4 regions of the Rahnella sp. JUb53 genome follow, and region 4 is predicted to be linked to each of the others. Evidence: predicted binding sites of a transcription regulator. Region 4 holds the regulator's gene; each other region holds the start of a gene.
What was found. The regulator CRP, encoded in region 4, controls carbon source genes, mostly activating them, when cyclic AMP is high. The targets are predictions, from matches to a motif close to ATGTGANNNNNNTCACAT.

Region 1 (7,510 bases), on a different contig from region 4:
AATTCAGGCCGTAGCCGGTCGCCGGTTGTCCGACGGTCGCCATCGAATCAAGGAAACAGGCCGCCAGACGCCCTAATCCGCCATTACCCAGCGCCGGATCGGTTTCCTGCTCCAGCACATCGGCCAGCTCAACGCCCTGCTCTTTCAGCGCCTGGTTAACGGTCTCATACCAGCCGAGGTTGATCAGGTTATTCGCGGTCAGGCGCCCAATCAGAAATTCCATCGAAATATAGTTTACGTGCCGTTGCGGCTGTTTTGTCGCTTCAGGCGCAGGCTGCGCACTCAGCGGTTCGGACAGCGCGGCACTGGTGGCCTGCCACCACTGATGCGGTGTCATATCCTGTGCCTGTTGCAAACCGAATCCCTGCCACTGGCGTTTTAGCGCGGCTAAAAACTGCGTCTTATCCAAAGTCACCTGCATTACATGCCTCTTTATCCGGGAATTTGTAGGGAAGTCTGATGTTGATTATCACTATGCTGACGCTTGTGCCTGTGAGCAGCATCATCCTGCCAAAGATTAGGCAGGGAGGAGAAACGGGGCGTAGCCGGAGGAGACGGGGGATCAGGGGGAAGCTCTGAAAATTTGTATTTAGAAGTGTGATGCAGAGCAACTTAACGGCATGTAAAAACGTAACATTCTTGCAATCAATGTTTCAAAGGAGGACTTTAGAAAAAGTGATTAATTACACGCTGCGAAATAATTATTACGCCTCCTGACTACCGTCAAAAGAATCGAAAAAAATGCTGATCCCGTCGAAATTGAGCCGCCCGGTGCGGCAGCAAAATACAGTGGTTCGCGATCGTCTGCTGACGAAGCTCTCGACTGCGCCAAATTACCGTCTGACCCTGGTCGCCAGTCCGGCGGGCTATGGGAAAACGACGCTGGTCGCACATTGGGCGGCGGGCAAAAGCGATCTCGGCTGGTATTCGCTGGATGAAAGTGACAATCAGCCGGAGCGTTTTGCCAGCTATCTGATTGCGGCGGTACAACAGGCTTGCGGCGGTCATTGCGTCAAAAGTGAAGCGCTGAGTCAGAAACACCAGTACGCCAGTTTATCGGCGCTGTTTGCTCAGCTGTTTGTTGAGCTTTCCGACTGGCACCGTCCGCTGCTGCTGGTTATCGACGATTATCACCTGATTTCTAACGACGCCATCCATGAAGGGATGCGTTTTTTCCTGCGTCATCAGCCGGAAAATCTGTCGCTGGTGGTCCTTTCGCGCACCCTGCCACCGCTGGGTATCGCCAATATGCGTGTCCGCGATCAGTTGCTGGAACTTAACGCCACGCATCTGGCCTTTACGCACCCGGAAACCCAGCAATTTTTCGACAACCGGTTGAAAGACCCCATCGATCAGGCCGACAGTGGCCGTCTGTGCGACGAAGTGGCCGGCTGGGCAACGGCACTCCAGTTGATCGCGTTATCCGCACGTCAGTCCACCACGTCGTCGCAACAGTCTACGCAGCAGTCCGCCCGCAAACTGGCCGGGCTGAATGCCAGCCATCTTTCAGAATATCTGGTGGATGAAGTGCTGGATCGCGTGGATACGCCGACACGAGACTTTTTACTGCGCTGCTCGCTGCTGCGGTCAATGAACGATGCGCTGATTGTGCGCCTGACCGGCAGCGAAAACGGCCAGCAGCGCCTCGAGGAACTGGAACGTCAGGGGCTTTTCATTCACCGCATGGATGACACCGGCGAATGGTTTAACTTCCATCCCCTGTTTGCCACTTTCCTGCGCCAGCGCTGCCAGTGGGAACTGTCGACAGAACTGCCGGCCATTCACCGTGCCGCTGCTGAAGGCTGGCTGGCGCAAGGTTTTCCAGCCGAAGCTATTCATCATGCGCTGGGGGCGGAAGACATCAATATGCTGCGCGATATTCTGCTGCAACACGCCTGGGCACTGTTCAATCAGAGCGAACTCGCGTTGCTGGAAGAATGTCTGGCCGCGCTGCCGTACGACCGCCTGATCCAGAATCCTAAACTGGTGCTGTTGCAGGCGTGGCTGGCACAAAGTCAGCACCGTTATGCCGAAGTGGAAACGTTGCTGGTGCGCGCCGAAAGTGAAATGCAGCAGCGCAATATCGTCATGGAACAGGAACTCGCGGCGGAATTTGATGCCCTGCGGGCGCAGGTGGCGATTAACGATGGCCGTCAGGATGAGGCGGAAAAACTTGCCGCGGACGCCCTGAAATATCTGCCGTATGAAAGCTATTACAGCCGGATTGTGGCGACCTCGGTCACCGGCGAAATCCAGCACTGCAAAGGCGATCTGACCCGCGCCTTGCCGCTGATGCAGCAAACCGAACAGATTGCCCGCCGCTATGAAGCTTATCACTATGCGTTATGGGCATTGCTGCAACAGAGTGAAATCCTGATTGCGCAGGGCTTTTTGCAGGCTGCGTTTGAGATGCAGGATCGCGCATTTGAACTGGTGCGTGAACAGCATCTGGAACAGTTGCCGATGCACGAATTTTTACTGCGCCTGCGCTCGCAATTACTGTGGTCATGGTCGCGGCTCGATGATGCCGAAGACGCCGCCCGTCAGGGGCTTGATGTGCTGACCAACTTCCAGCCACAGCAGCAGTTGCAGTGTCTGGCAATGCTGGCGAAATGCTCCCTCGCCCGCGGTCAGCTCGATAACGCACATCACCATCTGCAACGCTGTGAAAGCCTGCTCAAAACCGGTCAGTATCACATCGACTGGCTGACCAATACCGATAAACCAAGGGTGATTTACTGGCAGATGATCGGCGACAAAGCCGCTGCCCGCCAGTGGCTGCAACAGGCGCGTAAACCCGACATGGCCGACAACCATTTCCAGCAAGGCCAGTGGCGGAATATCGCCCGTGTGCAGATTTTGCTGGAACAGTTTGATGAAGCCGAGGTGGTACTCGATGAGCTGAATCAGAATGCGCGTCAGTTGCGCCTGACCAGCGATCTCAACCGCAATCTGCTGCTCAGCAATCTGCTTTACTGGCATACCGGCCGTAAAAATGATGCGCAGCGGGTGTTGATCGAAGCGCTGGGGCTGGCGAACCGTACGGGTTTTGTCAGCCATTTCGTCATCGAAGGGGAAATGATGGCGCAGCAGTTGCGACAGTTGCTGCAACTCAATCTGCTGCCGGAACTGGAACAGCGCCGTGCGCAGCAAATTCTGCGTGAAATTAACCAGCACCATCGTCATAAGTTCGCGCACTTCGACGAAGGGTTCGTCAACAAACTGCTGACCCATCCGCAGGTGCCGGAACTGATCCGCACCAGTCCGCTGACCCAGCGCGAATGGCAGGTTCTCGGGCTGATTTACTCCGGTTACAGCAACGATCAGATCGCCGGTGAACTCGATGTCGCCTCCACCACCATCAAAACGCATATCCGCAATTTGTACCAGAAACTGGGCGTCGCACACCGTCAGGAAGCGGTGCAGCAGGCGCAGCATCTGTTACAGGTCATGGGGTACGGCGCCTGATTCACCGGGTAACTCTCAACGCCCTACCGTTATCGCACCCCACTCTTTTCATAACACATCATCAAAATAAGTTGATGTGTTATGCCTATTTCTCATTAGCGAACATATTTTGCTCAAAAATAAAATCTGGTGATATAATGTGACCGTCGTCACACTATTGTAATTCACCATTTCTTCAGAAAAGCCCGCTGCCAACCTGTTGTAACAGCCATCCGGCTGATTTTGGCTTTGTGTAAACGGCTGTAGTGAGTAAGGATTTTATCGATGGGTACTTTAACTGCCGGGATTGTCATGATGCGCTGGGAATTGCTGAGCGCCTTTTTGATGTTCTGCACCAGCCAGCTTAATATTGTTTGCCGCCAGTCCAGCCGCAACACCATGGCCTTTGTTTGCAGCGGTCTCGGCCTGACCGTAACCTGTTTCTTCGTGATGAGCCTGATGGGCATGAATTATGATGCCGCCGCCGTCGCGCAGTTCTGGGCAAACACGAAAGACGTTTTCTTTGATGTGATGAGCAAAACCCCGACCGATATGTCTTATTACTATTAATCCGATTCGCTCACAGCGTGTCGTTGAGAACAGATGAAAGAAAGGCAGAACATGATGTTCTGCCTTTTTTATTACCCTGATAATGAACATTCAGACCAGCTTGCTGATTATTTGTTCACCTGCATATCATTTAATCCTAAATTTAGAAAAATGCGTGGCGTATCTGAGGTCTTTTTGTACGTGAGTTTCTGATTACCTGTAAATTGCAGTCTGCTCCGCAATGTAAAACGATATTGTGCGCAGGGCATAAACTATTCATTGCTAATAGTTGAAGGGTCGTATTAGATTCTCACCCATACTTTTCTTAGAATGATCATTGCTTTGTTTGCTTCAGGCTGCTGAATTTTCACCGGTTTGGCACCCCTGCTTATGGCTGAAGGAATTCCGATGAATACGCATCACGTGCTTGGCGCGTTAGTGTTACTGGTAAGTTCTGCTTCTTCGCTCGCCGTTGAAACGACGGGCATTCCCCAGGATCAGGTAAAAGAGCGCAATGCATTTATTGCGGACCTGATGAAAAAAATGACCATTGATGAAAAAATCGGTCAGCTGAATCTGGTCACTGTGGGGCCGGACTACCAGAAAGAAGCCATTATGGCTGACATCCGCGCCGGTAAAGTCGGTGGCGTGTTTAATACCGTCACTAAACCTGATATTCGCCGCATGCAGGATCAGGTGAAAGAAAGCCGCCTGAAGATCCCTCCGTTTTATGCCTATGACGTGGTGCATGGTCAGCGCACTATTTTCCCTATCAGCCTTGGCCTTGCCGCCAGCTGGGATATGCAGGCCGTCAACACCAGCGCACGTATTTCCGCACTGGAAACCGCAGCAGATGGTCTGAATATGACCTTCTCGCCAATGGTCGATATTACCCGTGATCCGCGCTGGGGCCGTGTCTCCGAAGGTTTTGGCGAAGACACCTACCTGACGTCCCGCCTGGCACATGAAATGGTGACGGGTTATCAGGGTAAAGATCCTTCCGCACCCGACGCCGTGATGGCTAACGTCAAACACTACGCGCTGTACGGCGCGGTGGAAGGCGGTCGCGAATACAACACCGTGGACATGAGCCTGACCCGCATGTTTAACGATTACATGCCACCGTATAAAGCGGCGGTAGATGCCGGTGCTGGTGGCGTGATGGTTGCCCTCAACAGTGTTAACGGCGTTCCCGCGACGTCAAATACCTGGTTGCTGAAAGATATTCTGCGCGATGACTGGCAGTTCAAAGGTCTGACAGTGAGTGACCACGGCGCTATTGGCGGTCTGGTCAAACACGGCGTGGCCGAAGATGATCGTCAGGCGGCTGCGATGGCGCTGAAAGCCGGTGTCGATATGGACATGGCCGACAATATGTACGGTAAGTATCTGAAAGGATTGCTCGCCGACGGTCTGGTGAGTCAGCAGGATATTGACCGTGCCGTACGTGACGTTCTGGCCGCGAAATGGGACATGGGGTTGTTTGTCGATGAATACCGTCATTTAGGCCCGCAGTCGAGCGACCCGGCGGACACCAATGCCGAAAGCCGTCTGCACCGCACCGAAGCCCGCGAAGTCGCACGTACGTCCCTCGTGTTGCTGAAAAACACCAACGAGACGCTGCCGTTACAGAAAAAAGGCACCATTGCCGTGATTGGCCCGCTGGCTGACAGCAAACGCGATGTGATGGGCAGCTGGTCTGCCGCCGGTAAAGCCGCTCAGGCTGTGACTGTCTTGCAGGGGATGAAAGATGTCCTCGGAGACAAAGGCACTTTGTTATATGCACGCGGTGCTAACATCACCGACGATCAGGGGATGGTCGATTTCCTTAATTCCTACGACAAGCAGGTGATCAACGACCCGCGTAAACCACAGGACATGATTGACGAAGCGGTGAAAACAGCTGAGAAATCAGATGTCGTGGTGGCGGTGGTGGGTGAAGCGCAGGGTATGGCGCATGAAGCCTCCAGCCGTTCAGATATCAGCATTCCGCAAAGCCAGCGTGACCTGCTCAAGGCGCTGAAAGCCACCGGTAAACCGCTGGTGATTGTGCTGATGAATGGTCGTCCTCTGACACTGACGTGGGAAAATGACATCTCTGATGCCATGCTGGAAACCTGGTTCGCCGGCACCGAAGGCGGTCACGCGATTGCCGACGTTCTGTTTGGCGATTACAACCCGTCAGGCAAACTGCCGATGACTTTCCCGCGTTCGGTCGGGCAAATTCCTTTGTATAACAGCGTGCTGAATACCGGTCGTCCGTTCAATCCACAGCATCCGGATAAATACACGACCCGTTATTTCGATATCACCAACGGGCCGCTGTTCCCGTTCGGTTATGGCCTGAGCTACACCCGTTTCAGCGTGTCTGACGTGAACCTTTCATCCACAACCATGGATGCGAAACATCCGCTGACAGCCAGTGTCACGGTGAAAAACACCGGCAAAGTCAGTGGCGCGACGATCGTCCAGCTGTATCTGCAGGATGTCACCGCGTCGATCAGTCGTCCGGTTAAAGAGCTGAAGAACTTTGAGAAGATCACCCTGCAGCCGGGTGAAGAGAAAACCGTGACATTTGCTATCAATGAAAGAGACTTACGTTTCTACAATGACAAGCTGAAATGGGCCTCTGAACCCGGTAAGTTCAACGTATTCGTCGGGTTAGATTCTCAGGATGTGAAGAAAACCAGCTTCCTGTTGAAATAACATATCGGGTCTGAAACCAGGCCCGATATGCAGTCAGCACGTTCTCTCTCAGGCGGGATCCCGGCAACGGAACCCGCCTGTTCTGAGCAGTAATTTCTGTCCGGTGACTGGATATATAACCGACAGTTGCTAACCTTAAATTCAATGTGTTACGCCTTCCGGCTCTGTATCCGATAGTTGCGGAGCGGTGCGGGTGTGCTGAGCAGAGTAAACTCCGTCTGTGCTGACTATCGCCATGTCGCCACACTGGCGGCGTATAGCGTTCTTTTCGGAGAAACATTCATGGTCGATTCTCAAGATGCGTCCATCCTGTACCTGCATTTTGGTACGCCCCGCCCATACTGGCGAGTGGGTTCTGACAGCAATGCACTGGAGCTGTCCGCAGAGAAAGGCGTTGTTAATGTTGCTATCTCCCTGACCCAATGGCAGGCGGGAAAAATCAGGCAACTGACCGGGATCACCTCAAGTTTCACGCTGGACATCACCCTGTTCGGTTCCCCTGTACGCCTTTATCTTGTCGGCCGGAAAATTGACAGCAAAGCCTGGGCTGGCACGGCATCAGCGTATCAGGACACTGAATCCGTCGCGCACGATCTTGAAGTCGGTCTGACTTTTGCTGAACAGGTGGTTTCCGAAGCCAACTCCGTGATTGTGATCATCGATCAGGAAGGCAAAATCCATCGTTTTAACCGGCTGAGCGAAGAATATACCGGCCTGCGCGAAGAAGATGTCATTGGCCGCAGCGCCTACGATTTATTCATGACGATGGAAGAAGGTCTGGCGTCGCGCCAGAACATCAACGGTTTTT
Region 2 (7,510 bases), on a different contig from region 4:
TCCACCATGAATCCTGCCGTAATATTCGTGGCTATCAGAAAGAACCTGAGAAATTCATGGCCGTTGACTGGGATAACCATCAGGAAACGGATCAGGAATTTATCGCCGAAATCAAAGTCGATATGTTCAACCATCAGGGCGCACTGGCGAACCTGACAGCAGCAATTAACGCTGCTCAGTCGAACATTCAGAGCCTGAGCACCGAAGAAAAAGACGGTCGCGTCTACAGCGCCTTTATCCGCCTGACGACTCGCGATCGCGTTCATCTGGCGAATATCATGCGTAAAATTCGTATCATGCCGGACGTCATTAAAGTTACCCGCAACCGAAACTGATTGTTATGACCCCAGAACGTTATGCGCGTATCCGCGAAATGCTTGCGGCCCGACAGCCAGACCTGACGGTCTGCATGGAACAGGTGCATAAACCGCATAACGTTTCTGCCGTCATTCGCACGGCAGATGCCGTCGGCGTTCATGAAATCCATGCCGTCTGGCCTACCACCCGAATGAAAACACTGGTCTCTTCGGCGGCGGGCAGCAACAGCTGGGTTCAGGTCAAAACACACAAAACCATTCAGGAAGCGGTCGCCAAAATGAAGGCGAAGGGTATGCAAATACTCGCTACGAATCTTTCTGAAAAAGCTGTCGATTTCCGTGCCATTGATTACACCCGTCCGACCTGTATCTTGCTCGGACAAGAAAAAACGGGTATCACTCCAGAAGCTTTAGCTCTCGCGGACAGCGATATCATCATTCCGATGATCGGGATGGTGCAATCTCTGAACGTATCTGTCGCCTCAGCACTTATCCTGTACGAAGCACAGCGCCAGCGGGAAAATGCCGGTCTGTATCGCCGTGAAACCAGCCTGCTGAGCGAGAAAGAGCAGCAGCGACTGCTGTTTGAAGGTGGCTATCCGGTGCTGTCGAATGTGGCGAAGCGCAAGAAACTGCCACGCCCTTTCATTGACGATCACGGTCAGATTGTTGCCGATGACGAATGGTGGTCTGCGATGCAAATGACGGTTAAAAAAAGATGAAAGGCCGCCTGCTCGACGCCATCCCGCTGACGTCGCTTTCCGGCGTCGGAGCCAGTCAGGCAGATAAACTCGCTAAACTCGGCCTTGAAACTATTCAGGATTTACTGCTTCACCTGCCTTTGCGTTATGAAGACCGTACCCGCCTTTACACCATCAATGATTTACAGCCTGGCATTTTCGCAACTATAGAAGGCGAAGTGCTGCGCAGTGATATCAGTTTTGGCCGCCGCAGAATGCTGACCTGTCAGATAAGCGATGGCACTGGCATGGTGACGTTGCGGTTCTTCAATTTTAACGCCGCGATGAAAAACAGTCTGGCAGCAGGCCGTCGTGTCACCGCGTATGGCGAAATTAAACGCGGCACCATCGGCGCTGAAATCATTCATCCGGAATACCGCATTCAGGGTGAAAACAGTGAAGTGGTTTTGCAGGAATCGCTGACGCCGGTCTATCCGACAACGGAAGGTATTCGCCAGGCAACACTGCGTAAACTGACCGATCAGGCTTTAGAATTACTCGATACCGTACCTATCGCCGAATTATTGCCGGAAGAATTAAGCCGTTCGCTGATCCCGCTTCCTCAGGCGCTGCATTTACTGCATCGCCCGCCGCCAGACATCCAGCTCGCCGATCTTGAGAAAGGTCATCATCCTGCTCAGCGACGCCTGATTATGGAAGAACTGGTGGCGCATAATCTCAGTATGCTGGCCGTTCGCGCCGGTACACAAAGCTATAAAGCACTGCCATTGCACCATGACGATCGCCTGAAAAAACAGTTCCTCGCTTCTCTTCCTTTCAGCCCGACAGGCGCGCAGCAGCGCGTGGTGGCTGAAATCGAGCAGGATTTAGCGAAAAGCTACCCGATGATGCGTCTGGTTCAGGGTGATGTGGGTTCTGGCAAGACGCTGGTAGCAGCTCTCGCCGCACTCTGCGCTATCGCTCAGGGGCAACAGGTCGGATTAATGGCGCCGACAGAATTGCTGGCCGAACAACATGCCAATAATTTCCGTCAGTGGTTTGAACCGCTGGGAATTCAGGTCGGCTGGCTGGCAGGAAAACAAAAAGGTAAAGCCCGGCAGGCGCAGCAAGACGCGATTGCCAGCGGTCAGGTTTCAATGGTGGTGGGCACGCATGCCATCTTCCAGGAGCAGGTTTTGTTCTCGTCACTTTCTCTGGTCATCATTGATGAACAGCACCGGTTTGGTGTACACCAGCGTCTGGCGCTGTGGGAGAAAGGCCTGCAACAAGGGTTCCATCCGCATCAGCTGATCATGACGGCGACGCCTATCCCGCGAACTCTGGCCATGACTGCCTATGCGGATCTTGATACGTCAGTGATCGACGAACTGCCGCCAGGCCGTACGCCGGTGACAACCGTCGCGATCCCCGATACCCGCCGCAGTGATATTATCAGCCGCGTCAAAAGTGCCTGCGAGCAGGAAAACCGTCAGGCTTATTGGGTGTGTACGCTGATTGAAGAATCAGAAATGCTCGAGGCTCAGGCAGCCGAAGCCACCTGGGAAGGACTGAAAGAGGCCCTGCCAGCGCTCAACATCGGGCTGGTGCATGGTCGCATGAAAGCGCAGGAAAAACAGGCCGTCATGCAGGCGTTTAAACAAGGCGAAGTGCAACTTCTGGTGGCGACGACCGTTATTGAAGTCGGCGTTGACGTACCAAATGCCAGCCTGATGATTATCGAAAACCCGGAGCGTTTAGGACTGGCGCAATTACACCAGCTGCGCGGCCGCGTCGGGCGCGGTGCCGTGGCTTCCCACTGTGTTCTGCTCTATAAAACGCCGCTGAGCAAAACTGCGCAGAAGCGTTTGCAGGTACTGCGTGACAGTAACGATGGTTTTGTCATTGCCCAGCAGGATTTAGAGATCCGCGGACCGGGCGAATTACTGGGTACGCGCCAGACTGGCAGTGCAGAGTTTAAAGTCGCGGACCTGTTACGCGACCAGGCAATGATCCCCGACGTGCAGCGTATAGCGCGCTATCTGCAACAGCAGTTCCCGGATCACGCCAAAGCATTGATAGAACGCTGGCTGCCGGAAAGAGTCAGATACACCAACGCCTGATCCCCTTCTCCACACTCTCTTATCGTCGAAGCATTATTAAAAATGATGTTTTTGCGCCTTCACATTCATGCAAATTTTAATGTCACCGCAGCTGAACTGCTTTCTTCGTTGGTTATTTGATGACCTTCACAGAGTGAGGCAAAGTCGGTAACCGGTTTCATACCCCATCACTACACTGATGATAATTAAGGCAACCCTGTCTGATGTCCTCAACATAAGGTCAAATCATCATGAGTATCAGCCAATCCCTCTTTAACTTTATAGAACAAAAGATCAGCCCTTTTGCTGCCCGGCTTTCCTCGCAACGCCACGTCATGGCGGTACGTGACGGTTTCATTTCAGCAATGCCGTTTATGATTGTCGGCTCTTTTTTACTGGTTTTTGTCCACCCGCCATTCTCACCTGAATCTTCGTGGGGTTTCGCCAGGAGCTGGCTGGCGCTTTCGGCTAAATATGAAGTACAAATTTTGACGCCGTTCAATATGACGATGGGGATTATGTCGATCTACATCGCGGCATCGATTGCCTACAATCTGGCAAGAAGTTACAAACTTGACCCGTTTATGACGGCGATGCTGGCGCTGATGTCTTTTCTGCTGGTCGCTGCGCCGCAGGTTGATGAGAAAATGTCGACCGTCGCGCTGGGTGGCGTGGGCATATTTACCGCCATTCTGGTGGCGATTTATGTGACTGAGCTGACGCGGCTGCTGAAAAAATACAATATCGGCATACGCTTACCTGAACAGGTTCCTTCAAACATTAAGCATTCATTCGATTTGCTGATCCCGATTATTGCGGTGGTGGTGACGCTTTTCCCTTTGAGTTTGCTGGTGCAGTCAGGGTTTGACATGCTGTTGCCACAGGCGATTATGGCGCTGTTCGAACCGCTGATTTCCGCCGCTGACTCACTGCCCGCGGTACTTCTCGCCGTGCTGATTTGCCACCTGTTGTGGTTTGCCGGCATTCACGGTTCAGCCATCGTTTCCGGCATGTTGCAGGCTTTCTGGTTAACCAACCTTGGCCTGAATCAGACAGATCTCGCCGCAGGTTTACCGATGACGCACATCATGACCGAGGCTTTCTGGAATTTCCTGATCGTTATCGGTGGCTCCGGCGCAACCATCGGGCTGGTGTTGCTGTTTTGTCGCAGCAAGTCGGCGCATCTGCGCACAATGGGCAAACTCAGTCTGATTCCCAGCTGCTTTAACATTAATGAGCCGGTGATCTTCGGCACGCCAATTGTTATGAACCCGGTATTTTTCATCCCCTTCCTTCTGGCACCGATGGTGAACGCCGTCATTGCCTACACTGCGGTTAAAACCGATCTTCTGCCGCATATGATTTCACTGGTTCCCTGGACATCTCCGGCGCCAATTGGCGCAGCCTGGGCAATGGGCTGGGATTTCAAAGTGTCGATTCTGGTCGTCATGCTGATGGCGCTTTCGATGGTGATTTACTATCCGTTTTTCAAGGTTTATGAAAAACAGCTAATGGCGCAGGAGAAAGCCGCTGAAGCGGAAGAGGTGTTTACGGAAAAAGCAGCACAGTAAGCGATAAATCAGAAGGAAAGGCAGGCACAGAAGCGAAACTTCTGTGCCTGTTTTTTTAACTGAAAGCCGGGAATATTGGCAGCATCAGATACAGTTTAATGACGATCGCATTGGCAATATCAATGAAGAATGCCCCAACCATCGGCACAACCAGGAAGGCCAGATGCGAAGGACCAAACTGGTTGGTGATCGCCTGCATATTCGCAATCGCCGTCGGCGTTGCACCCAGTCCGAAGCCGCAATGTCCGGCAGCCAGTACCGCGGCATCATAGTTTTTGCCCATTACGCGATACGTTACGAAAATCGCGTAAAGCGCCATCGCGATGGTCTGTACGATGAGGATTGCCATCATCGGCAAAGCCAGTGACGCCATTTCCCACAGCTTCAGGCTCATCAGTGCCATCGCAAGGAACAACGACAGGCTGACATTACCCAGTACTGAAACGGCCCGGTCAAAAACACGATAAAAACCGAGCCACGCCATGACGTTGCTCAGGATCACGCCCACGAACAGAACACAGACAAATGTCGGAATTTCGAAGGCAGACCCCTGAAGCAGGCTGTCAAAGTAAGTTCCAGCCATCAGACATATCGCGATCAGCGCGATCGTTTCCACCATCACCAGCGGGGTGATCATCCGCCCGATGGTCGGTTTTTCAAATGCGCTGGGATCGGCGGCATCTTCCGGTGTGCCGTTTGGTGTTGAAGAATGGCTGACCAGATAACGCGCCACCGGCCCGCCGATGATTCCACCTAACACCAGGCCGAAGGTCGCACAGGCCATAGCAACTTCCGTCGCGTTTTCAAAGCCATAACGTTCGATAAACAGCTTGCTCCACGCCGCACCTGTTCCGTGACCGCCAGAAAGTGTAATCGAACCGGCCAGCAAGCCCATCAGCGGATCAAGCCCCAACATTTTCGCCATCCCGATACCGATGGCGTTTTGCATCAGCAACAGGCCGATAACGACAAAGACCAGAAGAAATAAAGATTTGCCGCCTGCACGCAAGCTGGAAAGATTGGCATTCAAACCAATTGTCGCAAAGAACGCCAGCATCAGGGGCTCTTTCAGGGACATATCAAAGCCGATTTCCAATCCGAACATCTGATTGGCGATCAGCAACAGCAAAGCGACCAGCAACCCGCCGGCAACGGGCTCAGGAATAGTGTATTTCTTTAGAAATTTGACCGACTGGACGCATTTTCGTCCTAAAAGGAGTACCAACGTGGCGGCAACGAGCGTGCCGTAGGTGTCGAGTTGAATCATTGAAAAACTCCATTTTAAAAAAATATCCAAAAATATTATTGAGTTATAAACATCTCATTTAAGTATCATTTCCCCAGAGGCTGAATTAGAAGTCATTAAAGCTGCGATAAGCAAGAAAAACAGATCGTAAATCTCCCCTTAACCCAAACATTCCACCCAAAATTGCCGATAGCAAACGATTGCTTTTATCGGTGATTTCAATAAAAATGCCCGCTTTGCCGCTTATTGGAATGCCACAACATGAGTTCGCAAACCGCAGAACAAGAAACACAGCAATCTGACCTCTCACGCCAGCAAAAAAGTGAACTGATTTACCGCCTTGAAGATCGTCCGCCACTTCCTCAGACGTTATTTGCCGCCTGTCAGCATTTGCTGGCGATGTTTGTTGCGGTGATCACACCGGCATTGCTGATTTGTCAGGCGCTGGGTTTACCCGCGCAGGACACGCAGCACATCATCAGCATGTCGCTGTTCGCCTCTGGCCTCGCTTCCATTTTGCAGATTAAAACCTGGGGGCCTGTCGGTTCAGGTTTACTCTCCATTCAGGGCACCAGTTTTAACTTTGTGGCACCGCTTATCATGGGCGGAATGGCGCTGAAAAATGGCGGTGCCGATGTCCCGACCATGATGGCAGCGCTGTTTGGCACCCTGATGCTGGCTTCCTGTACTGAAATCATTCTTTCCCGTTTCCTGCATCTCGCGCGCCGCATTATCACGCCGCTGGTTTCCGGCATCGTGGTGATGATTATCGGGCTTTCACTGATTCAGGTCGGACTGACGTCTATTGGCGGCGGTTACTCGGCCATGAGTGATCACACTTTCGGCGCGCCGAAAAATCTGTTGCTGGCTGCCGTGGTGCTGGTGGTGATTGTTCTGCTGAACCGTCAGCGCAATCCTTATCTGCGCGTGGCATCTCTGGTGATCGCGATGGCCGTGGGTTATCTGGCAGCCTGGATGATGGGGATGTTGCCCTCCGTCGCGCCAGCTGCACAAACAAACTGGATAACCTTACCGACGCCGCTGTACTACGGTCTGGGCTTCGACTGGAATCTGTTGATCCCGCTGATGCTGATTTTCATGGTCACGTCGCTGGAAACTATCGGTGATATTACCGCGACCTCAGACGTTTCGGAGCAGCCGGTCAGCGGCCCGCTTTATATGAAGCGCATCAAAGGCGGCGTTCTGGCAAACGGCCTGAACTCAATGCTGTCTGCGGTGTTTAACACCTTTCCGAACTCCTGCTTCGGGCAGAACAACGGCGTGATTCAGCTGACCGGTGTTGCCAGCCGCTATGTCGGTTTTGTTGTCGCTCTGATGCTGATCATCCTTGGGCTGTTCCCTGCCGTAGCGGGTTTTGTGCAACATATTCCTGAACCGGTTCTGGGCGGCGCAACCATCGTTATGTTCGGTACGATCGCGGCTTCCGGCGTGCGTATTGTTTCCCGCGAGCGCCTTAACCGCCGCGCAATTATGATCATGGCGCTTTCACTGGCCGTCGGTATGGGTGTTTCCCAGCAACCGCTGATCCTGCAATTCGCGCCCGACTGGCTGAAAACGCTTCTGTCTTCGGGAATTG
Region 3 (7,510 bases), on a different contig from region 4:
TTTCTGAGATCGTTAAGGATGATCTCCCTCCATTTGATTCACCCCGTGCGCGACAAAAAGAATTCTGTGGCGAACCAGGCAATCACATACTGTTATTCCTGCACTTAACAATATTATTTTCTTATTCACCCGACTTAAGGCGACAGAAAATCCTTCGCGGTTAAATGCGAGCCATCAAATTAATAAGAAGAAGATCTGAAGATTTGTTTAGCTGATCATAAAAATTCAGCATAAGGCGGTTTGATGTCGTCAACGTTATGCCCGGTTTTCTTTTTGCAGAAAACACATGAGGATAAATTTGCAGTAAGCATTGCGACACGACACTCTCCAAAAACAAATAAAATGGCTTCAATCTTTTTCGCACTAGCAAGAATCGTGCTCACCAGGAGCATTGCTCTAAACAAAAATCCATTTTTGAAGGCGATTTGAAAATTATCAGAACCCTGTTACGCGCGCCAATAAATTTTGCAAATTTGTTACGCAATTCTCTTTTACTCGTAACAGTCTTTACAACAGGTCAGTCAGGCAGAGAGCAGAAAACAGCATTAACTCGCTGATTTAAAGAATCTTTATGGCGAAATTACTCATCAAAGCCCTACCGGAGACTGTTCAAGAACTCGCCTGACACAATCAGTTAACATTGTTAGATTTATAAGAATAAACACCTGTTAACTGCTGTGTTAACACTAATAACATCTCGATACAGCCTGCACAAGCCTTACAGAATGATGTGGGCAAATTAACGTCAATACGGGCAATAAACGCCAGTAATTAGCGAATAATTAGCTAAGTTTATTTAAAGAAATGAGGACTTGGATTGAAAAGAGGAGTGAGACGAGGGTTTGCGCCACATTAGGGTGCAATCGCTCTGAATTAAGTCATTAGCTGCACTATAATAAGGCATTCGATTATAAGTGGAAGTGATAATTATCACGAAAACACCTGAGTATTTTCGTGATAATTCGGCCGCTAATTGATTAAAGAAGGCCCGGGAAAATCGCTTTTATACCTGTCACAATAAATTCAATGCCCAGTGACATCAGCAGCAATCCCATAATACGGGTGATGACGTTAATGCCGGTTTGCCCCAGCAGACGCACCAGTAAAGGTGCCGCCCTGAACAGCAGCCAGCAGCAGAAGGCGAAGAACATGATAGCAACAGTCAGACCCAACAGGTTTGGCCAGCTGTGATAACGCGAACTCCAGACGATTGTTGAACTGATTGCACCGGGTCCTGCCATTAAAGGCAACGCCAGCGGAACTACACCGACGTTTTCGCGGATCGCTGTTTCTGACTTTTCCTGCTTGTTCTGTTTATCTTCCCCGAGCTTTCCGCTGATCATCGACATGGCGATAGTGACCACAAGGATCCCGCCGGCGATACGGAATGAATCAATGGAAATGCCAAACAGGTGCAAAATTGCATCGCCGAGGAACAGCGCAGTCGACAATATAATGGCAACAGACAGGTTGGCCGTCATATTGGTTTTGTTACGCCCTGCCGCCGCCTGATAGCTGGTCATGCTGATAAACACGGGCAAGATCCCCACAGGATTGACCAGTGCAAACAGCCCGACAAAGAATTTGATATAACCAGAAAAATCTAATAAAGATTGGCTCACGCAGAACTCCGCACAGTTACGCCGGTAGATGAAGGTTTTGATGGGCGCTAATGTACTGGAATCGCAGTAAAGGCGCCACGCCGTTTCATAGTTTTTATCACCAGATTTCCAAATAAAGGCAGTGGATAAGACTTTTGTTAAAAATCAGTTTTTTTATTGATAACTTTAGATACAAAACTGTATTATCCACGGGCTAATTTGATAATTATTCTCAATAAACTACTGCTGAAAGGTGTCAGCTTCGGTATTTAGTGATCCAGATCAAATTACGTCTGCCTACAAATAGGTAAGCTTTGTGCATAGTCACTCGACGGTAGTTTGCAGAACAAATATTCGTCAAGCCACGTTGAATGAGGAGTTATCTACTACCTTACGTGCTTCACTACTGGAAGCTCTTTAAGCAAATAAAGAGACAAAGACAACACCTTGAGAATCATAGAGTTAATTAGTTTCTCACGGTGACTGATAGCAGGTCTATACTAGTCTTTGGCAAGTTATTTACTAAAAGAGTTTAACTTTATCAGGAGAGCATCATGGCTGTAACAAATGTCGCTGAACTAAACGCACTCGTTGCGCGAGTCAAAAAGGCACAGCGCGAATATGCCAACTTCAGTCAGGAACAAGTAGATAAGATTTTCGCTGCCGCCGCTCTGGCTGCTGCCGATTCTCGTATTCTGCTCGCCAAACTGGCCGTTGAAGAATCCGGAATGGGTATTGTCGAAGACAAAGTGATCAAAAACCACTTCGCCTCCGAATATATCTACAATGCTTACAAAGACGAAAAAACCTGTGGCATCCTGGGCCAGGATGACACTTTCGGTACCATCACTATCGCTGAACCCATCGGCCTGATTTGCGGTATCGTCCCAACTACCAACCCCACTTCCACTGCGATTTTCAAAGCGCTTATCAGCCTGAAAACACGTAACGGTATTATCTTCTCTCCACACCCACGTGCTAAAAACGCGACTAACAAAGCGGCAGACATCGTTCTGCAGGCTGCTATCGCTGCCGGTGCGCCAAAAGACATCATTGGCTGGATTGATGAACCAAGTGTAGAACTTTCTAACCAACTTATGCACCACCCGGATCTGAACCTGATTCTGGCAACCGGTGGTCCGGGCATGGTTAAAGCAGCCTACAGCTCCGGTAAGCCAGCAATCGGCGTGGGTGCAGGTAATACCCCGGTCGTTGTAGATGAAACTGCAGATATCAAACGTGTTGTTGCTTCCGTGCTGATGTCCAAAACCTTCGATAATGGCGTAATCTGTGCGTCTGAACAGTCCATCATCGTGGTTGATTCTGCTTATAACGCTGTTCGTGAACGTTTCGCATCGCACGGCGGCTACATGCTGCAAGGCAAAGAGCTGAAAGCTGTTTCAGATATCATTCTGAAAAATGGTGGCCTGAACGCGGCTATCGTAGGCCAGCCAGCGACTAAAATTGCCGAAATGGCCGGCATCAAAGTGCCAGCTCATACTAAAGTGTTAATTGGTGAAGTCAGCGTTGTTGACGAATCAGAACCATTTGCACACGAAAAACTGTCCCCTACCCTCGCGATGTACCGTGCTAAGAACTTCGAAGACGCGGTTGCTAAAGCTGAGAAACTGGTAGAAATGGGCGGTATCGGCCATACCTCTTGCCTGTATACAGACCAGGACAACCAACCAGAACGTGTGAACTATTTTGGCAACAAAATGAAAACCGCACGTATCCTGATCAACACCCCGGCTTCTCAGGGTGGCATCGGTGACCTGTACAACTTTAAACTTGCTCCTTCTCTGACGCTGGGTTGCGGTTCATGGGGTGGTAACTCCATCTCTGAAAACGTCGGTCCTAAACACTTGATCAACAAGAAAACTGTAGCGAAGCGAGCAGAAAACATGTTGTGGCATAAACTTCCAAAATCTATTTACTTCCGTCGTGGCTCACTGCCAATCGCACTGGAAGAAGTGGCTACTGATGGAGCAAAACGCGCATTCATCGTCACTGACCGTTTCCTGTTCAATAACGGCTATGCAGATCAGATCACCAGCGTTCTGAAAAGCCACGGCATTGAAACAGAAGTGTTCTTTGAAGTAGAGGCTGACCCAACGCTGAGCATTGTTCGTAAAGGTGCTGAGCAAATGAACTCCTTCAAACCAGACGTCATTATCGCGCTGGGTGGTGGTTCACCGATGGACGCCGCTAAAATCATGTGGGTTCTGTACGAACATCCGGACACTCAGTTCGAAGATTTGGCGCTGCGCTTTATGGATATCCGTAAACGTATCTACAAATTCCCGAAAATGGGCGTGAAAGCGAAAATGATCGCCGTCACCACCACTTCCGGTACTGGTTCAGAAGTGACTCCTTTTGCGGTTGTTACCGATGATGCAACTGGTCAGAAATATCCACTGGCTGACTATGCGCTGACACCTGATATGGCTATCGTTGATGCTAATCTGGTGATGAACATGCCTAAATCACTGTGTGCTTTCGGTGGTCTGGATGCTGTGACTCACGCACTGGAAGCTTACGTTTCTGTACTGGCTAACGAATATTCCGACGGTCAGGCTCTGCAGGCACTGAAACTGCTGAAAGAAAACCTGCCAGCCAGCTACAACGAAGGGGCTAAAAATCCGGTAGCACGTGAGCGTGTTCACAATGCGGCAACTATTGCGGGTATCGCGTTCGCTAACGCCTTCCTTGGGGTTTGTCACTCAATGGCCCATAAACTGGGTTCAGAGTTCCATATTCCACACGGTCTGGCTAACGCAATGCTGATTTCTAACGTTATCCGCTACAACGCCAATGACAACCCAACTAAACAGACTGCTTTCAGTCAGTATGACCGCCCACAAGCGCGTCGTCGCTACGCAGAAGTGGCTGACCATTTAGGTCTGAGCGCTGCCGGTGACCGTACTGCACAGAAAATTCAGAAACTGCTGACCTGGTTGGATGAAATCAAAGCGGAGCTGGGTATCCCAACCTCTATCCGTGAAGCAGGCGTTCAGGAAGCTGACTTCCTGGCGAAAGTAGACAAACTGTCTGAAGATGCGTTCGATGACCAGTGTACCGGTGCTAACCCACGTTACCCGCTGATCTCTGAACTGAAACAGATTCTGATGGATACTTTCTACGGCCGCGAATTCAGCGAAGAAGAGGCAGCAGAAGTTGTTGTTGCTGCTCCTAAAGCTGAAAAGAAAACCAGCAAAAAATAATCTGCTGAGTTTCTGATAGCTAAAATCAGAAAGTAAAAACCCGCTGAAAAGCGGGTTTTTTTATGGATTCAGGATAAATGAGGGAAAATTTGAGAATGGCTTTGAAGATAAAAGCCAAAAAACCTCTGTAAATACTTTGCAGATTTACTCTGGTTTAGCTTCGACCGTGGTATCAAACGCCGCCATGGCTTCTTTGTAGTGCTTACGGCAGACAGATACATAGCTTTCGTCACCGCCTATAACGACCTGTGCGCCATCATGCAGGGCGTTACCCTTCTCATCCAGCCTCAGGTTACGGTTAGCCTTACGCCCGCAGTGACAAATGGTTTTCAGCTCAACCAGTTTATCCGCCCATGCCAGCAAATATTCACTGCCCTCAAAAAGTTCACCACGAAAATCGGTCCGCAGGCCATAACAAAGTACCGGCACATCCAGATCGTCCACAACGTCAGTGAGCTGGGATACCTGCGCCTTAGTGAGGAACTGGCATTCATCTATCAGAACGCAGCTCAGACGCTGTAAGCGATTCTCCTGGGCTATCAGATTAAAAAGTTCAGTGTCCTTATTGTAGAGCTCTGCCGGCGAGGATAAACCGATTCGGGAGCTGACTTTACCGACGCCGAAACGATGATCTAATTCTGCTGTTAACACCAGCGTGCGCATACCACGTTCTTGATAATTATATGAAGATTGCAATAGCGAAGTAGACTTACCGGCATTCATCGCCGAGTAATAGAAATAAAGCTGAGCCATGAAGGAGTGACCCCATAATGTAAATGGATGGCATAAATTTTCGGCGTGGATTGTACCACAAGCCTGACAATCTATAACCACACCCCTCTGGCACAGTTATCGGGGACGGTTCAAAGAATCATTACATTTGAAAAAATCACAGAAACTTACAATCAAAATTTATAAATGCAATAGCCGATAATCCGTAATCGTTAGACGACAATACTCCCTGACATGGCTCATCTTATATACCAGAGGGCCGCATAATGGGTTTGTCTATACAATATCTGGCTGGGTAGAAGCTCATAAAAGTAAAAATTTGAGTATGCTTTTGCGATACGGCCTCCCCCCATTTCCCCTGCCCCTACATTAGTTATCTACACTTCTTCTTTAATTATGTGAACAATCGCATGCTTATAAAACGACTTACACATTGCAACAATAGCGCTTAAGCGTGTATTGAAATTAGGGTTATAGACCTCAGATAAATAGTGTGAAATGTCCTACCTATATTTTGCATGACACATTCACCATTTGCTTTAAATGCGTAAATTAAGGTCAGGTATACAAATTGGCTATTGCAGAATACTGAAGAGCATTCTATTATTAGCCAAACGCCCCCCACCAATATAATTTGAGACTAGTATAATGAGCGAAGCATTAAAGATTCTGAACAACATCCGTACTCTGCGCGCGCAAGCAAGAGAATGCACTCTGGAAACTCTGGAAGAGATGCTGGAAAAATTAGAAGTTGTTGTGAACGAACGTCGCGAAGAAGATTCTCAGGCAGCTGCTGAGATTGAAGAGCGCACTCGCAAACTGCAACAATACCGTGAAATGCTGATTGCTGATGGTATTGACCCTAACGAATTGCTGCAAACCATGGCTGCAACTAAAGCTACCGGCAAAGCAAAACGTGCAGCGCGTCCTGCTAAATACAAATACGTTGATGAAAACGGCGAAAACAAAACCTGGACTGGCCAGGGCCGTACTCCAGCTGTAATCAAGAAAGCAATCGAAGAGCAAGGTAAATCACTGGACGATTTCCTGCTGTAATTGCCCTTATTAACGTAAATGTTAATACAAAAAAGCCCATCTTTATGATGGGCTTTTCGTTTTCTAATCCCGCAGATAAATGCTTCTTGTCACTAATACAAAAACGAACCAAGTACATCTTAAAAAGAGATTACATTCAGACTGCTATAGGACTTAACTGATTCCATAAAAAAGGCTGCCTGAGCAACCTTCAACATAACAGAAGTTTTATCCTGAATTTCAGACTTGATAAAAATCCCGATACCAGTCAACAAACTTCTGCACGCCCTGCTCGACGCTGGTTTCAGGCGCAAAGCCAATGGCCTGCGACAATGGCTGCGTATCCGCGCTGGTCTCGTGTACATCGCCCGGTTGCATTGGCAGCATATTCTTAACTGCCTCCATGCCTAATGCCTTCTCCAGCGCACTGATATAGGCCATGAGTTTTACCGGATTGTTATTGCCGATATTATAAACGCAATAAGGCGCGGAACTGCTGGCCGGAGATCCCTGTTCCACAGTCCAGTCAGGATCTGATTGCGGAATGACATCCTGTAAACGAACAATGGCTTCTGCAATATCATCGATATAAGTAAAGTCTCGACGCATTTCACCGTGGTTATAAACATCAATACTCTGTCCCTCCAGCATTGCTTTAGTAAACTTAAACAATGCCATATCAGGACGTCCCCAGGGACCATATACCGTAAAGAAACGTAATCCGGTCGTTGGTAATCCATAAAGATGTGAATAGGTGTGAGCCATTAATTCATTGGCTTTTTTCGTCGCCGCATACAATGAAACAGGATGGTCAACAGAATCATCGGTTGAGAAAGGTTGCTTTTTGTTCAAGCCATAAACTGAGCTGGAAGAAGCATAGAGCAAATGCCCGACTTTATTATGGCGACAACCTTCCAG
Region 4 (7,510 bases):
TGCTCCTGAAAAGAGAGTTCAGGATGGGCATGAATATGTCTGCGCCAGCGCAGGACGTCCGCTTTGACTTCAGCCAGCATTGCTTCGAAATTAAAAGTCATCACTCTTCTCCTCAGTTAAGCCACATCGCGCATTGGCGCACGAGGTTTTATTGCCAGCGGCAGGATAGCCAGACCGGCCACCACCATCGCCAGCGCCAGAAATACAAACGTAGAAAGGTAACCGTGGCTGGCGGTGATGAGATATCCCATCGCAATCGGCGCCACAAATCCGCCGAGAGTCCCGCCGGTATTAATGATCCCCATCGCCGCGCCCATGACGTCAGAAGGCAGGCGTTTCATCGGCAGCGTAAAGACGGTCACAAAGGACGCCATCAGGAAAACGTAGCCGAGGAACAGGAACAACCCGGCCGTAACCGCCGATGCCGACGTAAACACCAGCCAGATACACAACGCACTGAGCAGTGCGCAGCAGAAAATCACTTTCGGCTCTTTGCCCTGCATATAACGTCCGACCAGCCAGCCGGTTGCCAGTGAAGAAATCCAGATACCCAGCCCGCCGGTGGCGACCACCATGCCGGATACGTCGAGTGACATACCGCGCTGCTGGACCAGATATTTCGGCAACCACGCCATCAGGCCGTAAGACGGAATGTTGATGCAGAAAATTGAGACAAACAGCAGCAGGACAATCGGGTTTTTCAGCAACTCCCGATAACCGGTTTTCGCGCCGGTACGGGCTTGCGCTTCCGGCGGATTGGGCACAAAAATCACAATCGCTACGGCGATGGCAAAAGCCAGCAATCCGAGAATGGAGAACGATCCGCGCCAGCCAAGATGATCCAGGCTGTAAACCGCAATCAGCGGTCCGGCAGTCATCGCCAGTCCGGCGGAAGACAGCAAAATCGACTGCGCAAAGGTTCGCTTCTCAACTGCGAAATTGGACACCACGGCTTTGGCGCAGGACGCAGGATAGCCGGAATGGCCGACGCCGGAGAGAAACCGGAACGTGACCAGCAATCCCAGGCTGAGGCCCAGCGTTCCGAAACACAGCGCGAAGCCGCCCAGCAAGAACAGCGACATGCCGAGCACTTTTTTGTAGCCGAACCGGTCATTCAGCCAGCCCGCGGGGATCTGAAACAGCGAATAGGCCAGGAAGAAAATGCCGGTGATATACCCCAGCTGTTCAGGTTGCAGATTAAATTCGCGCTCGATGGGCAGCAGCGCAAAGCCCATCACTGTTTTATCGATATACACCACGGCATAACCGACAAATAGCAGGAAGATCATCAGGGAACGACTTTTCATAGCGGATATCCCTTTTTGTTATCACCACGTCAGATTTTCTCACTGCCGGATGAATCGTAAAATGCGACATGCATCACGTAATCAACTGAATAACAACATATTATTTTTCGCGATCCTGACGCTATCAGCTTTACAGCGTGACCATAAGATGCAATTTTTGGGCGGGTGATGCTTTTTACTGATAGGGATCGTGATGCGCTATTTGCCGAAATTGCAGCAACTGAAGGTTTTCCAGCAGGTTATCCGCAGCGGCAGTATTCGCGGCGCGGCGCGGGCGTTGAATCAGTCACAACCGGCGGTCAGCAGAACATTGCGTGAACTGGAACAAACGCTCGATACGCAGCTGATCGTGCGTGGCAATCAGGGGATGACGCTGACCGAAACGGGGCGGGCATTTGCACAGCGTATGCAATTTATCCTCGAAGAGCTTGAGCGCGCCGCCGATGAAATTCGCCAGATCGAACAATATTCGCAGGGCTCCGTCGCCATTGGATTTTCATCGCTGCTGGCGCTGACGGTTTTTCCCGGATTGGCAGGAGAATTTAAGACGCAGTTTCCGCAGTCCAAACTGCTGATCAAAGAAGGGCAACTTTCCACGTTATTACCTGCACTGCGCGAAGGGAAACTGGATTTCGCGGTCGGTACCGCCGGGCCGGGATTTCCGCTGGAAGATCTGGTACGTGAGCCACTGTTCAGCGCACCTTTCTGCGTTATCGCCCGGCGTGGACATCCGCTGGCAGGCTCCACAACTCTGGAGGAATTACAGGATGCGCGCTGGCTGTTGCCCGAAACGGATATGGGGTATTACCAGCAAATCAGGGTATCGATGGGAGGATTTCATCAGCCGGCAGCGGAAATGCCGGTGCATACAGATTCGGTGGTGTGCGGGCTAAATATGGTGTTGCAGTCTGATTATCTGACCATTGTGGCGCGCGCGATGAAAGCGCCGTTCGGATTGCAGGACAGGCTGAGTGTGCTCAATATCGATACCCTGCCGCAGGCAGAATACTGTGTGCTTTACTCGCAAAAATCGCCGCTGACGTTTGCCGCGCGGCGATTTTTGGATTTATTGCGCAGCCAGTGCCACGCCTATGACTGGTCGTAACTTATTCGACGCTGATCACTTCAAAGCTGTGCGTGATGGTCGCCGCTTTGCCGAGCATCAGGGACACAGAGCAGTACTTTTCCGCAGACAGGCTAACGGCACGTTCGACAATCTTATCGGTGAGATCTTTACCGGTGACGATAAAATGCAGATTGATGTGCGTGAACAGGCGCGGCGCTTCTTCGCGGCGTTGTGAGGTCAGCTTGACTTCACAATCACGCACGTCATTACGGCCTTTTTGCAAAATAGACACCACATCAATCGCGCTGCAACCGCCTGCGGACATCAGCAGCATTTCCATCGGGCTGGGTGCTTTATCGCCCGCATTACCATCCATAGAAATCTGGTGGCCTGACGCTGACTCGCCTAAAAACGTCAGCCCTTCTACCCATTTTACGCGTGCGTGCATGAACTATTCTCCCGGTGAATAAACTCGTCGAATTCCGCTCCCAGAGTACCCTTTCACCTAAAATCTGGCAACGTAACCCGATCGCCATCATGCTGAAGCGAGACAACAGAAGACAGCATTGCAAACCTGTGCTACAAACAAAGCCGAAACATACTTTCCAGTGAATTGCGGTGACGGTTTTCGCGGTTTAAGAACAGAACCCACGGTGATAACGGCAATAATCAGGCTGTTTCACCCCGACACCCGCTTGCAGCATTTCTGGGGAGTTATATGCTGAAAGGGCGCTTTTTTTATGAAGTGCCGTACAGGGAACTCTGAGCCCTGTGATTTTGGGCAGCGATAACAACAGAGGATAATAGCAAATGGTTCTCGGCAAGCCACAAACAGACCCGACTCTTGAATGGTTCCTGTCTCACTGTCATATACATAAGTATCCTTCTAAAAGTACGCTGATTCACCAGGGTGAAAAAGCCGAAACGCTTTACTACATCGTGAAAGGGTCAGTTGCTGTCCTTATCAAGGATGAAGAAGGCAAAGAAATGATACTGTCCTACCTTAACCAAGGTGACTTCATCGGCGAGCTGGGACTCTTCGAAGAAGGTCAGGAACGTAGTGCGTGGGTTCGTGCAAAAACTGCCTGTGAAGTGGCTGAAATTTCTTATAAAAAATTCCGCCAGCTGATTCAGGTTAACCCGGATATTCTGATGCGTCTTTCCGCGCAGATGGCAAACCGTCTGCAAGTGACGTCAGAGAAAGTCGGCAACCTGGCCTTCCTCGACGTAACAGGGCGTATCGCTCAAACTCTCCTTAATCTGGCTAAACAGCCTGATGCGATGACCCATCCGGACGGGATGCAAATCAAGATCACCCGTCAGGAAATCGGCCAAATCGTCGGTTGTTCACGTGAAACAGTCGGACGTATTCTCAAAATGCTTGAAGATCAAAGTCTGATCTCGGCACACGGTAAAACGATTGTCGTTTACGGCACACGTTAATCCCTTAAAAATCGGCGCGGCAGAACACTGTCGCGCCTTTTTTATGGGCTAAGCTTTATCCATGACGCTATGGCGAAGACTGTTTTACCATCCGGAAGTTAACTACGCGCTGCGCCAGACGCTGGTGTTGTGCCTGCCCGTTGGTATCTGCTGGTTGTTCGGCAATCTGCAAATGGGGCTGCTGTTCTCTCTTTGTCCTGCCTGCTGCAACGTCGCGGGCCTCGATACTCCGCATAAACGCTTTTTCAAACGCCTGATAATTGGCGGAACACTGTTTGCCGTGAGCAGTATTCTGCTGCAAGTCATGCTGGAAAACTGGCACATTCCCCTGCCGCTCATCATGCTGTCGCTGGCCTTGCTGTTAGGCGTGACCGGTGAAATCAGCCCGCTGCATGCACGTCTGTTGCCCGGTGCACTGGTCGCGACCATCTTCACGCTGAGCATGGTTGGCTTGCGTCCGATGTGGCAGGCACCGGTGCTTTTCGCCGCCGGCACGGCCTGGTACGGATTGTTTAACTGGGCGTGGTTTCGTATTTCGGAAGAACAGCCGATGCGCGAAACGCTCAGTCAGCTCTATCTGCAACTCGCGGATTACTTCGAAGCTAAATACAGCCTGCTGACGCAACACACCGATCCTGAAACCGCGTTACCCCCGTTGCTGACGCGACAGCAGCAGGTCATCGACCTGATTGCCCTGCTCTATCAGCAACTGCACATGCTGCCGCAACACGGCCATCATCATCACCATAAAAGACTGTTTCAACGTTTTCAGGTCGCGCTTGATTTGCAGGAGCACATCACGGTGAGCCTGCATCAGCCGGAAGAAGTGCAGAAGCTGGTGGAAGAAAGCCACGCCGAAGCGGTTATCCGCCGTAATGCGCAGGTGATTTCCGCCCGCCTGCGGGTCATCGCCGACGACATTCTTTATCACCGTTTATCCGCGCGGTTTACGATGGCCAACGAGCTGGCCGCGCTGGAGAAAATCGCCGCGCGCAATCCTGAGAACCCGGTCGGCCAGTTTTGCTACTACCACTTCAGCCGCATTGCGCGCCTGCTGCGGACACAGCGCCCGTTGTACAAACGTGACCTGATGAACACTCAGCCGCGTTTACCCTTCTGGCCTGCGCTGAAAAGCTATCTTTCCTTCAAATCTGTCGCCCTGCGCAATGCCGCCCGTCTGGGGATCATTCTGGCGATTGGCAGCAGCCTGGGCCTGTTCTTTAATCTGCCCAAGCCTTACTGGATTTTGCTGACCATCATGCTGGTCAGCCAGAACGGTTATAACGCCACACGCGTGCGTATCCAGCACCGTGCGCTGGGCACGCTGGCCGGATTGCTGATTGCCGCCGGATTGCTGAAGCTGGAATTACCCGAAGGCATCACGCTGATGTGTATGCTGATCGTCACGCTGGTGTCGTATACGGTGCTGCGTAAAAACTACGGGCTGGCGATGGTCGGCATGACCGTGACGGCGGTATATACCCTGCAACTGCTGGCGATGAACGGCGTGCATTTTCTGGTACCGCGACTGGTGGATACGCTGATCGGCTGCGCGCTGGCGTTCGGCGGGACCATCTGGCTGTGGCCGCAATGGCAGAGCGGATTACTGCGTCAGAACGCGCACCAGGCGCTGGAAACCTATCAGGATGCTATCCGCTTACTGCTTGAAGAAAACCCGGATACCTCGAAGCTTGCCTACACCCGTATGCAGGTCAATCAGGCGCACAACAAGCTTTTCACGTCACTGAATCAGGCCATGCAGGAGCCCGGCTTTAACTCGCATTATCTGGCGGATATGCGCTTGTGGGTGACGCACAGCCAGTTCATTGTCGAGCACATCAACGCGATGACCATCCTCGCCCGCGAGCATTACATGCTGCCGGAGAAACTGGCGACGGAGTATTTACAGACCTGTGAAATTGCGTTGCAGAGTTGTCAGCAGCGACTGCTTTATGACGGACCGGGCAATGAGAACACGCTGATCAATGCACCGGAACTGCATCCTGATATGCCACTGACCGAGATGGAACGCCATCTGCGGCGTGTGATTTCACATCTCAGCGTGATGCATACTATTTCGTCACTGGCGTGGAAGCAGAGGCCACATCATGGGATCTGGCTGACGCGGAAGGCGTGAACGTGAAGGGGATTGCCCCTTTTAAATCCCCTTTTTACTGGCTTACAGCCAGACTGCTTTTTAAAGCTAATCGGAGAATATTTCGGTTTCTCAAGTACGGGGATCACTTAACGCGCTGCGCCGAAACCGCCCAAAGGAGGAAAGTGCTTTTCCTCCTTTGGATTCCTCCTCGCTTTTTCAACACGCGCTCCGCTTGCTGGCTATGTTTCAGCAACTGCGGTGACAGGCTGGAAATCTTACCGCTGCGCGGTTCCCTCTCTCGGTCCTGAAGCCCTGGGTCTTCAGGCCGCTCCGTTCGGCAAGATTTCTGATTCGCCCGCGAGATCTTAAATTCAACAGCAGACTGTTTTTATCTTTTAGATAAGTTGACTGGCGTGCTCAAAAATGGCACCGAATGAACGGTTCGAGACCAGAGGCTCGAAGCCTGAAATTCGGGAATCGCGTAGCGATGACATTTTGCGCCACTCACTAATACACCAGAACATGTCCGTCATGCCTGCGGCAGCGCGCAGTAAAAAAGCGAGGGGAGTGCAGAGGGGAAAAGCCTTTCCCCTCTGCTCGGTTTCGGCGCACAAGGCCTTGTGATAACCGTTATTGAAAAACCGAAATTTACTCAGTCGGTTTTAACCAGCGGGGGGGGAAGCATTCAGCCTGCAACCTTTGCTACGGCTTTCTCAAATCTTTCCATCCCTTCGCTGATATCAGCGAAATCAATCACCAGTGAGGGCGCAAACCGCATGACGTTCGGTCCGGCGACCAGCATCATCAGGCCGAATTCGGCGGCGGCGGCATGGAATTCGCCTGCACGATTTTTAAACTCGTCGGAAAGCTCAGCGCCGATCAACAAACCCTGACCGCGGAACTCGCTGAAGATGTGATATTTCTGATTAATGGCCTCCAGCGCGCTGATAAATTTCTCGCGACGCTCGTTGATACCGGCCAGCACGTCTGGCGTATTGATGATATCCAGTGCGGCTTCAGCGACGGCGCAGGCCAGCGGGTTACCGCCGTAAGTGGTGCCGTGTTTGCCCGGTTCCATCACCGAGGCCACTTCTTCGGTTGCCAGCATGGCGGAAACCGGGAAGCCGCCGCCCAGCGCTTTGGCGGTGGTCAGGATATCCGGCGTCACGCCGTAATGCATATAGCTGAACAACTTACCGCTGCGCCCCATGCCGCTTTGTACTTCGTCCAGCACCAGCAGCGCATTATGTTTATCGCAAAGCTCGCGCAGCCCTTGCAGGAACTCTTTAGTAGCCGGTGTGACTCCGCCTTCACCCTGAACGGGTTCGACAACGATCGCACAGGTGTGATCGTCGATGACCGCTTTTACCGCGTCCAGATCGTTAAACGGCACGTGGACAATGTCGGCCGGTTTCGGGCCGAAGCCGTCGGAATATTTTGGCTGACCGCCGACAGAAACGGTAAACAATGTGCGGCCATGGAAAGCGTTATGGAAAGCAATGATCTTACTTTTGTACGGGCTGTGGCGATGGGAAGCGTAATAACGCGCCAGTTTAAAAGCAGCTTCATTGGCTTCAGCGCCGGAGTTGGCAAAAA

Region 1: the regulator CRP is predicted to act here: its motif matches at 3,606-3,623, upstream of EC840_RS13850 (YjcB family protein).
Region 2: the regulator CRP is predicted to act here: its motif matches at 3,232-3,249, upstream of EC840_RS23430 (PTS sugar transporter subunit IIC).
Region 3: the regulator CRP is predicted to act here: its motif matches at 1,872-1,889, upstream of adhE (bifunctional acetaldehyde-CoA/alcohol dehydrogenase).

Annotation. Positions count from the first base shown of each region.
Region 1 covers NZ_SLYT01000005.1:158,365-165,874, reverse strand. The annotation lists gene malP (maltodextrin phosphorylase) at 1-421, opposite strand, end outside; gene malT (HTH-type transcriptional regulator MalT) at 742-3,468, shown strand; gene EC840_RS13850 (YjcB family protein) at 3,733-4,017, shown strand; gene bglX (beta-glucosidase BglX) at 4,405-6,702, shown strand; gene pdeR (cyclic di-GMP phosphodiesterase) at 6,985-7,510, shown strand, end outside.
Region 2 covers NZ_SLYT01000014.1:92,640-100,149, forward strand. The annotation lists gene spoT (bifunctional GTP diphosphokinase/guanosine-3',5'-bis pyrophosphate 3'-pyrophosphohydrolase) at 1-335, shown strand, start outside; gene trmH (tRNA (guanosine(18)-2'-O)-methyltransferase TrmH) at 341-1,039, shown strand; gene recG (ATP-dependent DNA helicase RecG) at 1,036-3,117, shown strand; gene EC840_RS23430 (PTS sugar transporter subunit IIC) at 3,348-4,667, shown strand; gene gltS (sodium/glutamate symporter) at 4,723-5,934, opposite strand; gene EC840_RS23440 (uracil-xanthine permease family protein) at 6,175-7,510, shown strand, end outside.
Region 3 covers NZ_SLYT01000006.1:29,428-36,937, reverse strand. The annotation lists gene EC840_RS15095 (YchE family NAAT transporter) at 978-1,622, opposite strand; gene adhE (bifunctional acetaldehyde-CoA/alcohol dehydrogenase) at 2,156-4,825, shown strand; gene EC840_RS15085 (thymidine kinase) at 4,970-5,578, opposite strand; gene hns (histone-like nucleoid-structuring protein H-NS) at 6,206-6,613, shown strand; gene EC840_RS15075 (NAD-dependent epimerase) at 6,833-7,510, opposite strand, start outside.
Region 4 covers NZ_SLYT01000011.1:19,592-27,101, forward strand. The annotation lists gene EC840_RS21045 (amidohydrolase) at 1-101, opposite strand, end outside; gene EC840_RS21050 (MFS transporter) at 117-1,307, opposite strand; gene EC840_RS21055 (LysR substrate-binding domain-containing protein) at 1,501-2,412, shown strand; gene EC840_RS21060 (OsmC family protein) at 2,414-2,821, opposite strand; gene crp (cAMP-activated global transcriptional regulator CRP) at 3,184-3,816, shown strand; gene EC840_RS21070 (YccS/YhfK family putative transporter) at 3,878-5,953, shown strand; gene EC840_RS21075 (aspartate aminotransferase family protein) at 6,600-7,510, opposite strand, start outside.